Regions from separate parts of the Luteibacter sahnii genome, predicted to be linked through region 4. Evidence: predicted binding sites of a transcription regulator. Region 4 holds the regulator's gene; each other region holds the start of a gene.
The links. The regulator FliA, encoded in region 4, starts transcription of late flagellar genes. The targets are predictions, from matches to a motif close to TAAAGTTTNNCNNNCNNNGGCCGATAA.

Region 1 (3,995 bases), on a different contig from region 4:
GAAGACATCCTATCCCGATTCGGTGCTGGCGTCGGCGAAGACCATCGTCGACGACTGGCTGGTGCCGTTCAACGCCAACCATTGCAACCTCATCCTCAACGTGGCGCCGAACCGCGACGGGCGCTTCGACGACAACGCGGTCGAACGGCTCGCCGAGATCGGATCGTTGTGGAAAAACACCGGTCCCGCCCCGCGCATCGCACCGAGCGTCACCGTCACGACGCCCAACCTCGCGGCGGGGCAGCCCGCCTGGGCGAGCGCGAGCGATGAGGCGGTGGGGCCCGACCTCGCGTTCGACGACGACTTCCGCACGTGGTGGCTCGCGGACAAGGGCGTCACGTCGGCGTGGATCGAAGTGCGTTTCGCCCGTGCCGTGGCGTTCAACACCGTATCGATCGTCGAGCCGCGCGGCGCCGACGACTACGGTGCGGACAGTCGGATCACGTCCTACGCGGTCGAGGTGGAGCGCGGCGGACGCTGGGTCGCGATCGCCTCCGGCGGCACGCCGCCGCGCGCCTTCACGTTCCTCGAGATCGCACGCGTCGAGGCCGCCCGGGTGCGCCTGACCCTCACCGGGCGGCAGCCCGGCATCACCGAACTGGGTCTCTACGACGAGCCCCGCGGCTGACGGGCGTCATGCACCAACCTTGGCGTTTTCGCCACGCACCCCCATCTAGGGTCGTCAGGCAGCGACCTCGGGAGGTGCCCCATGGCGACCGGATGGGCGGGTGATACCGCCGTACAGGACCAGATCGACGCGACCGTGGACGATGCGGTCAAGCGCGCGCGTAGCCGCATGGCCAAGGGCCCCAGTCTCGAGCGGTGCGAAGAGTGCGAGCGGCCCATCCCCGAGGCCCGCCGGAAGGCCGTGCCCGGCGTGCGCCTGTGCGTGAGCTGCCAGGAAGCCGCCGACCGGGAGGATGCCTCGTTCGCCGGCTACAACCGCCGTGGCAGCAAGGACAGTCAACTGCGCTGAGTACAATGGGGGCCTTTACCGCATCGGACGCCCCATGCTCGAACACCTGATCCTCGCCCGCCATGGCCAGACCGAATGGAACGTGGCCGGCCGCGCGCAGGGCCGGGCGGACAGCCCGCTCACCGAGGCGGGCCTGGCCCAGGCCCGTTCCCTGGGCCGCACGCTGGCCGACCTGGGCGTCACCCACATCGTCGCCTCGCCGTTGCCGCGCGCGCTGCATACCGCCCGGATCGCGGCGGAGATCGCCGGGTGCGCGGTCAGCACCGACGATCGCCTCGTCGAGCGCTCGTTCGGCACGCTCGAGGGCCGCTTCGTGGCCGAAGCGATGGCGGACGATCCGCGCTGGATGGCCGTGCTGCGCGCCACCGATCCGTCCGTCGCGGCCGACGGGGGCGAAACGTTGCACGACGTGGCCGCGCGCATGCTGCCCGCACTCGAGGACGCCCGCGCCCTGCCGCACCGTTGTGTCGCCGTACTCACCCACGGCCAGAGCATCAGCGCCACCCTGGCCGCCCTCGGCGGCCAGGACGCGGCCCGCTACCGCCACGGCAACTGTGGCTACACGCCGCTGTCGTTGCGCGACGGGCGCCTCGTCTTCGACCGCTGGAACCTCGCCGTGGCCGACCTTGCCGACGCCTGAGCGCCGCCTGTCATCATTCGGAAATAATTGATTTCCAAGGATGTTTGCTAAAGCATCCGCGGGCACGGCCGATACCGGGGCGGTACCCCGGCCCGCCCAGACCCCGCCATCATGCCGATCAACGTCCACCGAGAGTCGCCGATCGACCAGGCCCTGGCCGGCACGTCGCTGACGGCGGTTTTCCAGCCGGTCATGCACATCGATTCGGGCCAGATCGTGGCCCATGAGGGGCTGATCCGTTCGGCGCTGCCGCCGTTCGACCTCACCCCGCCGGACCTGCTCGACCTAGCCCGTGCGCGGGGCCGGCTCGGTGCCTTCGAACTCGCCGCCGCGCGCTGCATCGCCCATCGGTTCGTCGCCCTGGGCCTGCCGGGTCGCCTGCTCGTCAACCTCAGCTCCTACGCCATCGTGCAGGAGGGCGTGCGGGCCGAGGACGTGATCGAGGCACTCTCGGTACCGGGGTTCGACATCGGCCGCGTCACCATCGAGATCACCGAACGCGACATCGTCGACAACGCCGCACGGCTCGCCCACGCCCTCGGCTACCTGCGTGCGCGGGGTGTCCGCGTGGCCCTGGACGACTTCGGCAACGGCCATTCGAACTTCGAGATGTGGAACGAGGTGCACCCGGAGATCGTCAAGATCGACCGCTACCTCATCAACGGCCTGGCGCAGAGCGCCGAGCGGCTGGCCATCGTCCGCGCCTTGTGCTCGGTCGCGGAAACGCTCGGTGCCGAGCTGGTCGGCGAAGGCGTGGAATCCGAGGCCGACCTGCGCATGCTGCGCGAACTGGGCATCCCCTATGCCCAGGGCTTTCTCATCGCGCGACCCACCGCGGAGTCGTTGCGCGAGGTGCCGCCCGACGTCGTGGCGGCGCTGTCGCCGCGTCACGTGCCGGTGCCGCCGCGGCCGCGCGGCCCGGTCTCCGCCCGTCCGTTCACCGCGGGGCACATGCTGATCGAGGCCCCCGCGGTGGGCCCGGCGCAGACCAACGACGACGTGGTGGACCTGTTCGCCGCCGAGCCGCGCCTGCACGCGGTGGCCGTGGTCGACGGCGGCGCTCCCGTGGGCATCGTCAACCGCCGCGTGTTCACCGAGCGCATGGCGCAACCCTTCGCCCGCGAACTCTTCGGGCGCAAGCCGTGCACGACCTTCATGCACACCCATCCGTTGTTGTGCGACGAAGACATGCCGTTGCAGAGCATGGCGGACATCCTGCGTGGCGAAGACCAGCGCTACCTCGCCGACGGTTTCATCATCACCTCCAAGGGCTGCTACCTCGGGCTGGGCACCGGCGAAGCGCTGGTGCGACGGGTGACCGAGATCCGCGTCGAGGCCGCGCGCTACGCCAATCCGCTGACCTTCCTGCCGGGCAACCTGCCGGTCACCGAGCACATCCAGCGCCTGCTCCAGGCACGAGGCCCCTTCGCGGCCGCGTACTTCGACCTCGACAACTTCAAGCCCTTCAACGACCAGTACGGTTACTTCCGCGGCGACGAGATGATCCGACTGCTCGCCAGCACGCTCACCGGCGACCTGCGGCACGACGACGATTTCGTCGGCCACATCGGCGGCGACGATTTCCTGGTGATGTTCCAGGGCGGCGACTGGGCCGCGCGCTGCGATGAGATGCGCCTGCGTTTCAACGCCATGGCCGGCAATCTCTTCGACGAGACCGACCGTACGCGCGGCGGCATCGAGAGTGACGATCGCCACGGGCACCGGCGGTTTTTTCCGATCACCACGGTGGCGGTGGGCGTGGCCTGTTTCATCGACGCGTTTCCCGCCGACGCCGAAAGCGTGGCCAGCCTCGCCGCCTCGGCCAAACGGGTGGCGAAGCACACCGGCACCGGCCTGCACGTGGTGCAGTATCGCGCCGAACCGTTGCCCACGGCTTCGTGACATGTTGAAGTCATTGATAATAAATTAAATTACGTGTTCACCGGGGCTAAAGACGCGTTCCGCGCGGCCGACACGCGAGGCATCCCCCACCCCTCGTGAGTGCGTCATGCGACTTCCCTGGTTTTCGCTTCCGACCCTGACCCTTCGCGCCCGCCTCCTCTACCGCCTTGGCGGCACCATCCTCCTGCTGCTCATCCTGTGGATCGTCGGCGGCGTGCAGTTGCGCACCGCCAACGATCGCCTCCAGTCCGTCGTCGGCGGCACGCTCGCGCCGGTGGCCGATGTCGGCCACATCCAGAACGACTACAACGACCTGCTCGATGCGCTCGTGCATGCCACGCTGACCCGTTTGCCTTCGTCGGTGGACGACGCGGTCACCGCGATCGGCAGCGACCGGCACGACATCGAGCGCCAGTGGAAGGCGCTCGAAGCCAGCGACCTGGGCCAGTCGCAGACGAAGCTCGTGGCGCTCGCCGC
Region 2 (3,995 bases), on a different contig from region 4:
AAGCCGCGGACGCTCACGTCGAGATCGGTCAGCAACGCGGTTTCGGTGACTTCGAGGATGGCGGAACTCGCCGGCACGCCCCAGATCTCCAGCGCACCGAGGATCTGCTCGGCGAAGCCGTGCTCGACGAACACCCGCGGCGAGAGATTGATCGCCACGTCGAGCGGGCAGTGGCCCCGATGAAGCGAGGCCACGTGGCGCAACGAGGCGTTGATGCTCCAGCGCGTGAGCGGCACGATCAGGTCGCTGCGCTCGGCGAAGGGGATGAAGTCCGCGGGCGCCACGTCCCCGTGCATGGGCGTGCTCCAGCGCGCCAGCGACTCCACGCGCACCATCTCGCCGCTGCGCAGGTCGCGCAGGGGCTGGAAGGCCACGTGGAGACGGTTGCCCTCGATGTCTTCGCGCAGCTCGCCGTAGAGGATATCCACGGGCGTTACGTCCGGCTCGTAGATGGCGAACGGCTCAGCGAGGCGCACGGCATCGTCGTGGGCCATTTCCGCGCGGCGGTAGAGCCACTCCGCGGTGGTGCCGTGATCGGGATGCATGGCCACCCCGATGGCGATGCGCCCATGCCAGGGCCGTTCCGGATGCGGCAGTGGCGAATCGAACGCGCCCACGATGCGGGTGGCGGCAAGCATGGCGTGAGTACGGTTGCGGATCGCGGGGAGCACGATCACCACGCTGTCGTCGCCGGCGACGAATACCTTGTCGACATGCCGCACCGCCTCGACGATGCGATCCCGGGCCGCGAGCATGATGTCGCTACCGAAGCCGTAGCCGAAGCGCAGTTGCAGTTCGCGCATGCCCTTCAGACGCACCACCAGCACGGCACACAAGCCGGTATCGGGAACCGCACGGTCGAGCATGACCTGCACCGCGGCGAGGATATGGGACCGATCGTTCATGGCCTGATGATGTTCCTTGGATCGATGCCGTGGCTGCCGGCCGGCAGGGTGCGCTGGATGTCGCGGCGCACGCCGCCCTCCTGCTGCACGAGGTCCACCAGCAGGGGGCGGCCGAGCGGCTGCTTGTCCGGCCGGCTGAGCACGGCGACTTTCGGCTGCAAACGCCGCGACGGGTTCTGCATCACCACCACCGCGACCTCGCCCGTGCCCAGTTCCACCAGCGAGCCGGTGGGGTAGACGCCCACGCAGGCCTGGAACTGTTCGACCAGTTCGCCCTGGAAGTCGCGGTCGCGCCCGGCGTAGATCTGCCTGACGGCGTTGTGCTGCGACACCGGGGCGCGGTAGGGACGCTCGGCCGACATCGCGTGGTATGTGTCGATGATCCCGGCGATGCGTCCGGCGAGGGGGATGGCCGTGCCCGCGAGTCCGTCGGGATAGCCGCTGCCGTCGAAGCGTTCGTGGTGGGTGGCGACCATGTCGCGCACCTCCGCGTCGGCGATGCCGGCCCGGTCGAGGATGGCCAGACCTTCTTCCACGTGCCGACGTGCCTGGACCCACTCAGCGTCATCCAGCGGGCCCTCGCGCTCCAGCACCTCGGCCGGCAGCCGGCACATGCCCACGTCGAGCAACAGCCCTCCCTTGGCAAGGCTGACGACCGCGTCTTCGTCGTACCCCATGTGCCGCCCGAAGGCGGCCGCGAGCATGCCGCAACCCACCGGCCGGCGATGGCCGTAGCCATCGCGGCGACGCAGGCTTTCCACCCAGGCAAACGTGTCGGCGCTACGCAGCAGGCTGTCCACCATGGGGCGCACGGCCTCGTCGAGCGCCTCCGGATCAAACGTCCTGTCCTGGCGCAGGTCGCCGATCAGGCGACCGGTGAAGGTGCGCACCGTTTCGAACGCCGTCGTCGCCCGGGGGAGTTCCTCGTCGAAGGTGGCGGTATCGGCATAGGCCTGCCTGGGCACCAGGCGCAGATTGAGCGCGGCGCGCGGGGCGGGCGTGGGCACCACGCGGGCGGGCACCACCCGGCGCGCCATGTCGACGAACACGTATTTGCAGAAGCGGCTGAGCTTGTCGATGTCGTCGCGCGAGGTGATCGGCACGCCCGCCATCGGAAACGGGGTGTCGGACCACTCGCAATCGAGACGGCTCACGTACATGCCGACCTCCAGGTCGTACACGAACACGCGCCTCTCTACCAGATCGTACGCCACTTGCCACTGCTCCTCGTTTCGAACGCAACACCGTCCGCGACGCCACGCCCCCTCCCGGCGCGACGTATCGAGTATCCCAGACGCGAAAGGCCGCCGTCAGCCACACAGCATGCCGAATCGACGTTTCCGGGAGCTACCCACGGTCGACCCGGCCTTATCGGCCGATGACGGCGGAACTTGAAGCGCCTGTCAGCAAACCCGCCGATCGCCGGTCTCATGGAGAAGTCCTGTCGAGGAAACGCCCATGCCCCGCCTGCTTCCGTTGCTGCTGCTCGCCCTCACCGCCTGCACCGCGTCCGCCCGCGACGAAGGCCTTCGCCTGCCGCCTCCCGCACGGGACGCCCGCCCGACGCAGGGCGATGCCACGGCGGTCTTCGCCGGCGGTTGCTTCTGGGGTGTCGAAGGGGTTTTCCAGCACGTGCGCGGCGTGCGCAGCGTGCGTACCGGCTACGCGGGCGGTGACGCGGCGCATGCCAACTACGACGATGTGAGCGAGGGCGACACGGGCCACGCCGAGTCGGTGAAAGTCGTGTACGACCCCACCCAGGTGAGCTACGGGCAGCTGCTCCAGGTGTTCTTCTCGGTAGCGCAGGATCCCACCCTGCTCAATCGCCAAGGGCCCGATCGCGGCACCCAGTATCGGTCCGCGATTTTTTACGGGTCGCCCGAGCAGAAGGCGATCGCCGACGCCTACGTGGCGCAGCTCACGGCGGCCCACGCGTTTTCCGCCCCCATCGTGACCCAGGTGGTGCCACTGAAGGGGTTCTATCCTGCCGAAGACGAGCATCAGGACTACATGCGCCTGAACCCGGATACGCCTTACATCGTGATCAATGACCGGCCGAAGGTGCTGGCGCTGGCCCGGCTCTACCCGGAGCGCTACACCCCGCAATGGGCCAACGGCCGGTAGAGGGCGGTTTTCCGGACCCTCCCCGGGCTCATGGCCGCCCCGGGGATGGCCGCGGCGACATCATCCCTTCAGCATGGGCAGGTTCAGGCCCTGCGCCTTCGCGCAGGCCACGGCCTCGTCGTAACCGGCATCGGCATGGCGCATCACGCCCGTGCCGGGATCGTTCCACAGCACGCGCGCGATTCGCCGATCCGCCGCTTCGCTGCCGTCGCACACGATCACCACGCCGCTGTGCTGGCTGTAACCCATGCCCACGCCGCCACCATGATGCAGGCTCACCCACGTCGCGCCGCCGGCCACGTTGAGCATCGCGTTGAGCAACGGCCAGTCGCTGACCGCGTCGCTGCCGTCGCGCATGGCTTCGGTCTCGCGGTTGGGGCTGGCGACCGAGCCGGAATCCAGGTGGTCGCGGCCGATCACCACGGGCGCCTTCAGCTCGCCGTTGCGCACCATCTCGTTGAACGCGAGGCCCAGGCGATGGCGCTGGCCCAGGCCGACCCAGCAGATGCGCGCCGGCAGGCCCTGGAAGCTGATGCGCTCGCGCGCCATGTCCAGCCAGCGATGCAGGTGCGGATCGTCGGGGATCAGCTCCTTCACCTTGGCGTCGGTGCGGTAGATGTCCTCCGGATCGCCCGACAGCGCCACCCAGCGGAACGGGCCCACGCCGCGGCAGAACAGCGGTCGCACGAAAGCAGGCACGAAACCGGGGAAGGCGAAGGCATCGGCCTGTCCTTCGTCTTTCGCCACCTGGCGGATGTTGTTGCCGTAGTCGAAGGTCGGCACGCCCTGCGCGTGGAAGGCGAGCATCGCCTCGACGTGGCGGCGCATCGACGCCTTGGCGGCCCGGGCGGTGCCGGTCGGGTCGGTGCGGCGGCGCTCCAGCCATTCGTCGACGGTCCAGCCGGACGGCAGGTAGCCGTTGACCGGGTCATGCGCGCTGGTCTGGTCGGTGACCGCGTCCGGGCG
Region 3 (3,995 bases), 650 kb from region 4:
GATAGCGCAGCAGCCGCTGCCAGACCTCTTCCGCGGAGAAGGGTTTTCCCCCGATGTAGCGGACAACGTCACTGTCCCCCCACAGCGCGGTCATAGCGGGAAGATCGGATAGCTCTGGCCAGCGAAGCGTCAGCCGCTCGGTATCGAGCGCCACGGCGACCTGGGACCCCTGCTCGGCTCCGTGCACCATCGGTACGTCCCTCCCCTGTCTCCACTGGATTGTTTTGATGCTATCAAATTTTTTTGACAGCGCGGCACGCGCGGATTAGTTTTCAGTGAACCCGCCACGAGACAACCGCGTGACCCGTCCCTCCCAGGCACCGCCCCACGACGAGGCCCGTCCGACACCGGTGGGCACCGCCATTCGACAGCGTCGCCAGCGACTGGGCATGACCCTGAAAAACCTGGCCACGGCCTCTGGCCTGTCGGTGCCCTTCCTGTCGCAGGTCGAGCGCGACCAGGCCATGCCATCCCTCGTATCCCTGGCGCAGATTGCCGCCGCACTTGATGTCGAGACGGGGTATTTCATCGGCACGCCAGCGCCCGGCCAGATCGTCCGCCGCGCACACGCCCCGGAAGCGCTGCACGTCGGAACCAGTCCGGTCGACTATGTCCGCCTCAGCGGAAGCCACGCCGAACGCCGGATGGAGGCCTTGCTCATCACCATGCCGCCCGGCCACGGCTCGCCGCTCTCCCGCCGCGAGGGCGAGGGATTCTGGTACGTGCTCGACGGGGCGCTCGAGGTCTGGGTCGGGCGCGACCATTTCACGCTGAACGCCGGCGACAGCACACATTTCGAGCAGCGCCATCCCTATCGCATGCGCAACGACGGGACGACGCCCGTGCGGGTGCTCTGGGTGGGGACACCGGCGCTGCTGTGACGGTTGCAGTGACAACCGGTTCGGCGCGCTCGGCGTCCCGCGAACGCGATGCCCATCATCGATGCCTGAGGAAACCCCATGAGCGTCCTGCGAATCGTCCCCAACCTGGCCACGCCCGATGTGGAGCGAGCGCGTGCTTTCTACGGCGACCTGCTCGGGATGGCGATCGCGATGGATCACGGCTGGATCGTGACCTTTGTCGGCCAGGGCCGCGCCGCGCCGCAAATCAGCTTCGCCACCGAAGGCGGTTCGGGGACGCCGGTGCCCGACCTTTCGATCGAGGTGGACGATCTCGACGCCATCCATGAGCGCATGGCCGCCGCCGGGTACGGAACGGCATATGGCCCGGTGAACGAGCCCTGGGGAGTGCGCCGCTTCTTCGTACGCGATCCGTTTGGACGGCTGCTCAACATCCTGTCGCACGGTACCCCATGATGCCGGTCGCGCGGCTCGTCCACATGAAGCGCCGCGATGCGCCAGGTCGTGTCACCTGCACGATGTCGTTGCACAACGAAGCAACCTGGAAGGACTGATGCATGAAAATCGATACTTCACGGGCACTCGGTGCGTATGCGGCGGTCATGACGCTCGTCGCGGTTTGGCTGGTGTCCGGCGCGAGCGCGCGGCCGAACAGGGCGACGTTCGACACCATCGACGTCCAACGCATCAACATCCGCGAGCCCGACGGTACCTTGCGCATGACCATCGCGTCGCGCGGCCGGATGCCCGGCATCATCGTCGCTGGCCAGGAAACACCCCATCCGGACCGGCCACAGGCCGGCATGATCTTCTATAACGACGAAGGCTCCGAAAACGGCGGCCTCGTCTTTTCGGGTGCCATGAAGGACGGCAAGCCCACCAATCTGGGCGCCCTGTCGTTCGACCGATGGCGTCAGGACCAGACCGTGTCGCTCAGCAGCAGCGAGGAGGGAGACGACCGGCAGGCGGGCCTCGCCATCAACGATCGTCCCGATCAGCCCGTCGATTTTCCGACCGTTGCCCGCTTGGTGCGCCAACCCGCCAGCGACCAACGCGACGCGGCCATCCGCGCCGCTGGCGTGGGGATCGCGCCGCGCGCGTTTCTGGGGCGCACGCCCGACAAGGCCTCGCTGTTGGCGTTGCGCGACCCGGCCGGCCGCAAGCGGCTGGAGCTGCGCGTAGCGGCGGATGGGCGTGCCACGATCGATTTCCTCGATGCATCGGGCCACATTACGCGCTCGCTGTCCGATGGGTCGGCGCCATGATATTCACTTCTTCATCACCTTGCTGAACCCAATCCGTTACCGCTTACCTTCTTGGGCAGTTTGGCCTTAAGTTCGGCGAACGCATGCCGTTGCACTCCTCGACTTGGGGAGAATGCACAGAAATGGCAAATTTAAGTGTCAAGGCGCAACTCGCCTTGTTGGCCAGCGGGCTGGCGACGGCCATGTTGGCGACGTGCGCATCGGGACTCTACGCCCTCTCCACGACCGGCGAAGCGCTTCGCACGGTGTACGAGGACCGCACGGTGTGCATCCAACAGTTGTCCACGGTAAGCGACAGCCTGCGTGACGAAGCGATGCTGCTGTCGCGGGCCACGCTCGATCCGGCCCAATTCCCGGGCAAGTCGGCCGTCGACCAGAGCCTTCAGCATCGCGCGGTATTGGACGGCCAGTGGAAGACATATGCCGCCACCTACTGGACGCCCGACGAGAAGGTCCTGGCCGATGCCTTTCACGAGGCGTATCTGGCGCTGGAGCAGGATGGCCTCGCGCCGGCGCGCGATGCGCTGCTGTCAGGCGATCTCGCGACGGCGGGGAAAACGCTGCATGGACGGGTCGACGCGCGCCTGCCTGACACCCTCGCCCGCCTGGATCGGCTGCGCAAACTTCAGGTCGATGTCGCCGCCAGCGAATACCAGGCGTCCCGACAGCGGTATGCCCTGCTCCTGCGCGTGCTCGTCGGCATCGCCACCGCAGGCCTCGCGCTGGGCGCGGGCATCGCGGTCTGGACGGGACGGCGACTCTACGCGGCACTGGGCGGGGAGCCGTTTTACGCCGCCCAGGTGGTGCGTCGCATCGCGGACGGCGACCTGACAGTGACGGTGGACCTCAAGCAGGAGGATTCGTCCAGCCTGCTGCATTCGATCGTCGGCATGCGCGACCACCTGTCGACGATCGTGTCCGGCATCAAGCGATCGAGTCACTCGATCGCAACGGCTGCCGATCAGATCTCCCAGGGCAACGCCAACCTTTCCCAACGCACGGAAGAACAGGCCGCCTCGCTGGAAGAGACCGCCGCAAGCATGGAAGAACTCACGGCCACGGTGCGCGAAAACACCAACAGCGCCTTGCTTGGCAGAGACATCGCGAATACCGCCTCGTCGGCCGCCGCGCGCGGCGGCGAAGCGGTCAGTCGCGTCGTGGAGACCATGAACGGTATTGCCGACAGCTCGGCGCAGGTCGCCGATATCGTCGGCATCATCGACGGGCTGGCATTCCAGACCCATATTCTCTCGCTGAACGCGGCCGTCGAAGCCGCCCGCGCCGGCGAACACGGCCGTGGATTCGCCGTGGTGGCGAGTGAAGTCCGATCCCTTGCCCAGCGCAGCGCCGTCGCCGCGAGAGATATCCGGGCGCTGATCGATGTCTCGATAGAACGCGTCCAGGCAGGGTCATCCATGGTCGACGAGGCCGGGGCCACGATCCAGGGCGTCGTCACGGCCGTCCAGGACGTGTCCGGCGTGATGAGCGGCATCTCCGCCGCGTCGCAGGAGCAGTCGTCGGGCATCGAGCAGGTCAACCGCGCCGTCACGCAAATGGACCAGGTCACCCAGGAAAACGCGGCCCTCGTCGAACAATGTGCCGCGGCGTCTCGATCGTTGGCGGAACAGGCGACCTTGCTGCGCACGGCGGTCGACGTGTTCCGCGTCGAGGCGGCCTAGTCGCTAACGGGCCGCCATCGACGCACCTCTCTCGACGTGACCGTGTGCGTATGGGCGCCGAGCCGACGGCCAGCAGGCGCCTGCGCGATCCGCACTGGGACAATTTGTCCCAAGGGACGGGAAACGCTTTCGGTTAGCATGGCGTCACGCGCAGGATGACGCTTGATCGGCTCGCCAGGCGCGGGCTCACT
Region 4 (3,995 bases):
GGAACGCACGGAACACCGCGTTCAGAAGGTCGACGTCGCCCGGCGAGGCCTCGAGGTCCACGAGCTGTTCGCCCAGGGTCTCGAGCAGTTCGCGCGCCTCGATCAGGAAGACGTTGAGCAGCTCGTTGTCCAGCTCCACGCTCATCGTGCCGCTCAGAAGCCGAATTCGCTGAGCAGGCGATCCACTTCGTCCTGGCTGACTTTTTCCGCGGCCGGCGCGGTGCCCCCGGCGAGCGAGCCGGTCAGGCGCACCAGTTCGACGAGCGAGGATTCGACCTTGGCCATGAAGGCTTCGACACGGGCCACGCGCTGGCCGGAGAGATCCTGCCAGGACTGCGCCTCGACCATCTCGCCCAGGCCGATGTCGCAGTTCTGCGCGAAGTCGCCCACGCGAACGGCGAGCGCACGGGCGCTGGAGGCGAACGACGCATCGGCCGGGTCGAGCACGAGCACCTCGTCGGCGTCGCGGGCGAGCGACTGTGCCTGCGGGCGGAGTCGCTCGCTGAAGTCGAGCGTGCGATGGGCCGCCTGCGAGCTCATCTCGAGCACGTCGCGCAGGTGCTTGCGCGCGTCGCCCATGTTGCCCGGGTTACCATCGTGCGAGATGTCGGCGGCGAGCCGGCGGGCGGACTCGTGCAGGTCGCGGGCGAGGTGGCCCAGGGCGAGGAAAATGTGCTGTTCACGGCTACGGATCAGGCGGTCCAGCGCCTGTTCGAAGGCGGTGGCGTCGTCGGCGTCGAGCAGCTCGCGCAGTTCGGGGGCCACGTCCTGGCCAGCGGAAATCGTCGTGTTCATGCCTGCTCCTCAGCCCGCCGCCGCGGCGAGACGTTCGAAAATCTTGTCGAGTTTTTCCTTGAGCGTGACCGCCGTGAACGGCTTGACCACGTAGCCGTTCACGCCGCTCTGCGCCGCGGCGATGATCTGGTCGCGGTTGTTTTCCGCCGTGACCATCAGCACCGGCATCGCCTTGAGATTGGCGTCGGCGCGGATGGCGCGGAGCAGGTCGATGCCCGTCATGTTGGGCATGTTCCAGTCGGTCACCACCAGGTCGAACGACTGCGAGCGCAGGAGCGCGAGCGCGGCATTGCCGTCTTCGGCCTCCTGGATCAGCGTGTTGGTGAAGCCCAGCTCCACCAGCAGGTTCCTGACGATGCGCCGCATGGTGGAAAAGTCGTCCACCACCAGGATTTTCATGTTCTTGTCCAAAACGTCTCTCCGCCTACTGCGCGTTTTTCTTTGACCGGCGACGGCACCGGAATGCCGTCAGGGTTTGTCTTTCCAGCCTGACATGCGAGCGCGGAGCCGAATGAGCGCCTGGCCATGGATCTGGCACACGCGCGATTCGCTCACTCCCAGCACCGCACCGATTTCCTTCAGGTTGAGCTCGTCATCGTAGTACAGCGACATCACCAGCTTCTCGCGCTCGGGCAGTCCGTCGATGGACTGGGCCAGCGCCTCGCGCATGCCGTCCTGCTCGAACAGTCCGTCGGGCCCGGTGGCGTCCGGATCGGCCACGTCGATCGCCGCGCCCTCGTCGCCCTCGGGCGCCGTCAGGCTCAGCAAACGCGCGCTCGCCGCGTCGGCCAGGATCTGGTTGTACTCCATGGCGTCGATGCCCAGGCGCTTCATCACTTCCGCGTCGTCGGCGTCGCCACCCGTCTCGTTTTCAATCTGCCTCGTCACCTCCGCCACCTCGCGCAACTTCCGGTGGACGGAGCGCGGGGTCCAGTCCGTCTTGCGCAGTTCGTCCAGCATCGCGCCCCGTATGCGGATGCCCGCATAGGTCTCGAAGCTGGCCGCGCGAGTCGGGGAATAATTCCTCGCGGCCTCGAGCAGCCCGATCATCCCGGCCTGCATGAGGTCGTTCGCATCCACGCTCGGCGGCAGCCGGCCCATCAGGTGATAGGCGATCCGGCGCACCAGCGGCGCATGGGTCTTGACCAGTTGATCCGCCGGAACCCGAGTGATTTCAAGGTATTCGCTCGCTACGCTCACAACGGCAACCCTCCTCCCAGATGGGCACGGTCGGCGAAGAAGCCGATCCGTCCCTGCACGCGGGGCTCGGGTTCACCCCATGTATCGACCGACCTGGCCAGATTCTTGAATCCGACCGCCGACCGGCTGCTCGGCCACGCGTCGACCACCGCCGCCTGCCGACGGATGGCCTGGCGCAGGTATTCGTCGTGCGGAACCATGCCCATGAAATCGAGGGACACCTCGAGAAAGCGACTGGTCACGCGGGAAAGCTTTTCGAAGAGGGCCCGGCCCTCCTGCGCATGGCGGACCATGTTGGCCACGATGCGGAAACGGTTCACGGCGAACTCGCGCGAGAGCACCTTGATCAGCGCGTAGGCGTCGGTGAGCGAGGCCGGCTCGTCGCACACCACGACCACCACCTCGTCCGAGGCCGCGGCGAACATCGACACGCTGTCCGAGATACCGGCGGCGGTGTCCACGATGAGGTATTCGGGGGCCAGCGGGTATTCGTCGAAGGCCCGGATGACCGCGGCATGTTCGATGTTCGGCAGTTGGGCCATGCGGCGGGTGCCCGACGTGGCCGGGATCACCTTCAGGCCGTGCGCGGCGTCGAGCACCAGGTCTTCGATGCGGCACGCACCCTCGAGCATGTGGCCCAGATGGCGCACCGGCTGCAGGCCGAGGAGCACGTCGATGTTGGCCATGCCCAGGTCGGCATCCAGCAGCAGCACGTCGCGCCCGCCCATGGCCAGGGCCATGCCGAGGTTGACCGCCACCGTCGTCTTGCCCACGCCACCCTTGCCGCCCGCGATCGCGATGCTGCGCGTGGGACGGCGGTCGGACAGCCACTCGAGTCCGGCGGCCTGGGTGTTTTCGACGTGTGTGTTCATGGAGGAAGTCACTGCCGGAGAAAAGGAGGTGTGGGCGGTAGCGATGTTCATGGAAGTGCCTCGCTCGGTCAGACCGGCACGGAAGCGGACAGGCCGAAACGCTCGGCAAGTATGGCGTGATCGGGCTCGTCGTTGCGCTGCTTGACCCGCTGGGCGGCCAGCAGCACCAGCTTGCGCGCATCGGCCGAGGCGATGTCCTCCGGCACGCGCTGGCCGTCGGTGGTGTAGTCCAGCGGCAGGCGGTGGCGGATCACGGCCGAGATGGCGCCGCCGATGAGCGGCGCCTCGTCGAGCTTGGTGAGGATCGCGCTCTGCGGCGCCAACGGCGCATAGGCACGGATGGCGCCATCGATCGCCTGCGACTGCATGTTGGCGGCCAGCACCAGGCAGACCCGCAGGTCGGCCATGGCACGGAGCGTGTCGAACTGCTCCTGCAGCTTCGGATCGTTACCGGCCAGGCCGGCGGTATCCACCAGCACCGTATGGCGGCCGCGCAGCTGCAACAGCACGTTGCGCAGGCTGGTGGCGTCGTGGGCATTGAACACGCGCACGCCGAGCAGGCGCCCGTAACGCTCCAGCTGGGCGCCGGCACCGACGCGATACTGGTCGGTGCTGATCAGCGCCACGTTCGCGGCGCCATGGCGAAGCACCGCGCGGGCGGCGAGCTTGGCGATAGTGGTGGTCTTGCCCACGCCGGTGGTGCCCACCAGCGCGGTGATGCCGCCGCCGACGGTGTCGAAATTGCGACCGGTGATGCGCACGTTGCGCGAAATGAGTCCCAACGGCAGGTAGCGCGCCTGGTCGGAGGTCATGGCCGACGGCAGTTCGGCGCACAGCGCGCGAGCCACGTCGGCGTCGATGCCCAGGCGGGTCAGTTCGCGCAGCACGCGGGCGCGCAGCGGCTGCTCGCGCTCCATGTGGTTCCACGAGAGCGCCGAGAGCTGCACCTGGAGCATTTCGCGCAGGTCGTTGATCTCCGCGCGCATGCCGTTCACCGCGGCGTCGTTGCCCGGGGAGGCGGTGGCGGCACGCACCACGTCGGCGACGCTCTCGGCCAGGGCGGCGCTGGCGTGACGCTGGGGGGCATTCGAATGCACGGCTGCGTCAGCCCGGGCCGCTCGCTCGACG

Region 1: the regulator FliA is predicted to act here: its motif matches at 1,665-1,691, upstream of PI246_RS15970 (GGDEF domain-containing protein).
Region 2: the regulator FliA is predicted to act here: its motif matches at 2,274-2,300, upstream of PI246_RS07550 (HD-GYP domain-containing protein).
Region 3: the regulator FliA is predicted to act here: its motif matches at 2,192-2,218, upstream of PI246_RS05090 (methyl-accepting chemotaxis protein).

The regions. Positions count from the first base shown of each region.
Region 1 covers NZ_JAQLOK010000007.1:106,291-110,285, forward strand. Annotated here, with positions in the region: gene PI246_RS15955 (alpha-L-fucosidase) at 1-628, shown strand, start outside; gene PI246_RS15960 (DksA/TraR family C4-type zinc finger protein) at 710-976, shown strand; gene PI246_RS15965 (histidine phosphatase family protein) at 1,011-1,616, shown strand; gene PI246_RS15970 (GGDEF domain-containing protein) at 1,728-3,518, shown strand; gene PI246_RS15975 (methyl-accepting chemotaxis protein) at 3,625-3,995, shown strand, end outside.
Region 2 covers NZ_JAQLOK010000002.1:492,523-496,517, forward strand. Annotated here, with positions in the region: gene PI246_RS07545 (putative bifunctional diguanylate cyclase/phosphodiesterase) at 1-905, opposite strand, end outside; gene PI246_RS07550 (HD-GYP domain-containing protein) at 902-2,092, opposite strand; gene msrA (peptide-methionine (S)-S-oxide reductase MsrA) at 2,364-3,029, shown strand; gene hutU (urocanate hydratase) at 3,090-3,995, opposite strand, start outside.
Region 3 covers NZ_JAQLOK010000001.1:1,140,363-1,144,357, reverse strand. Annotated here, with positions in the region: gene PI246_RS05110 (GNAT family N-acetyltransferase) at 1-190, opposite strand, end outside; gene PI246_RS05105 (helix-turn-helix domain-containing protein) at 300-881, shown strand; gene PI246_RS05100 (VOC family protein) at 960-1,316, shown strand; gene PI246_RS05095 (hypothetical protein) at 1,463-2,125, shown strand; gene PI246_RS05090 (methyl-accepting chemotaxis protein) at 2,248-3,804, shown strand.
Region 4 covers NZ_JAQLOK010000001.1:491,854-495,848, reverse strand. Annotated here, with positions in the region: gene PI246_RS02375 (chemotaxis protein CheA) at 1-145, opposite strand, end outside; gene PI246_RS02370 (protein phosphatase CheZ) at 154-795, opposite strand; gene cheY (chemotaxis response regulator CheY) at 805-1,206, opposite strand; gene PI246_RS02360 (RNA polymerase sigma factor FliA) at 1,264-1,995, opposite strand; gene PI246_RS02355 (nucleotide-binding protein) at 1,992-2,867, opposite strand; gene flhF (flagellar biosynthesis protein FlhF) at 2,936-3,995, opposite strand, start outside.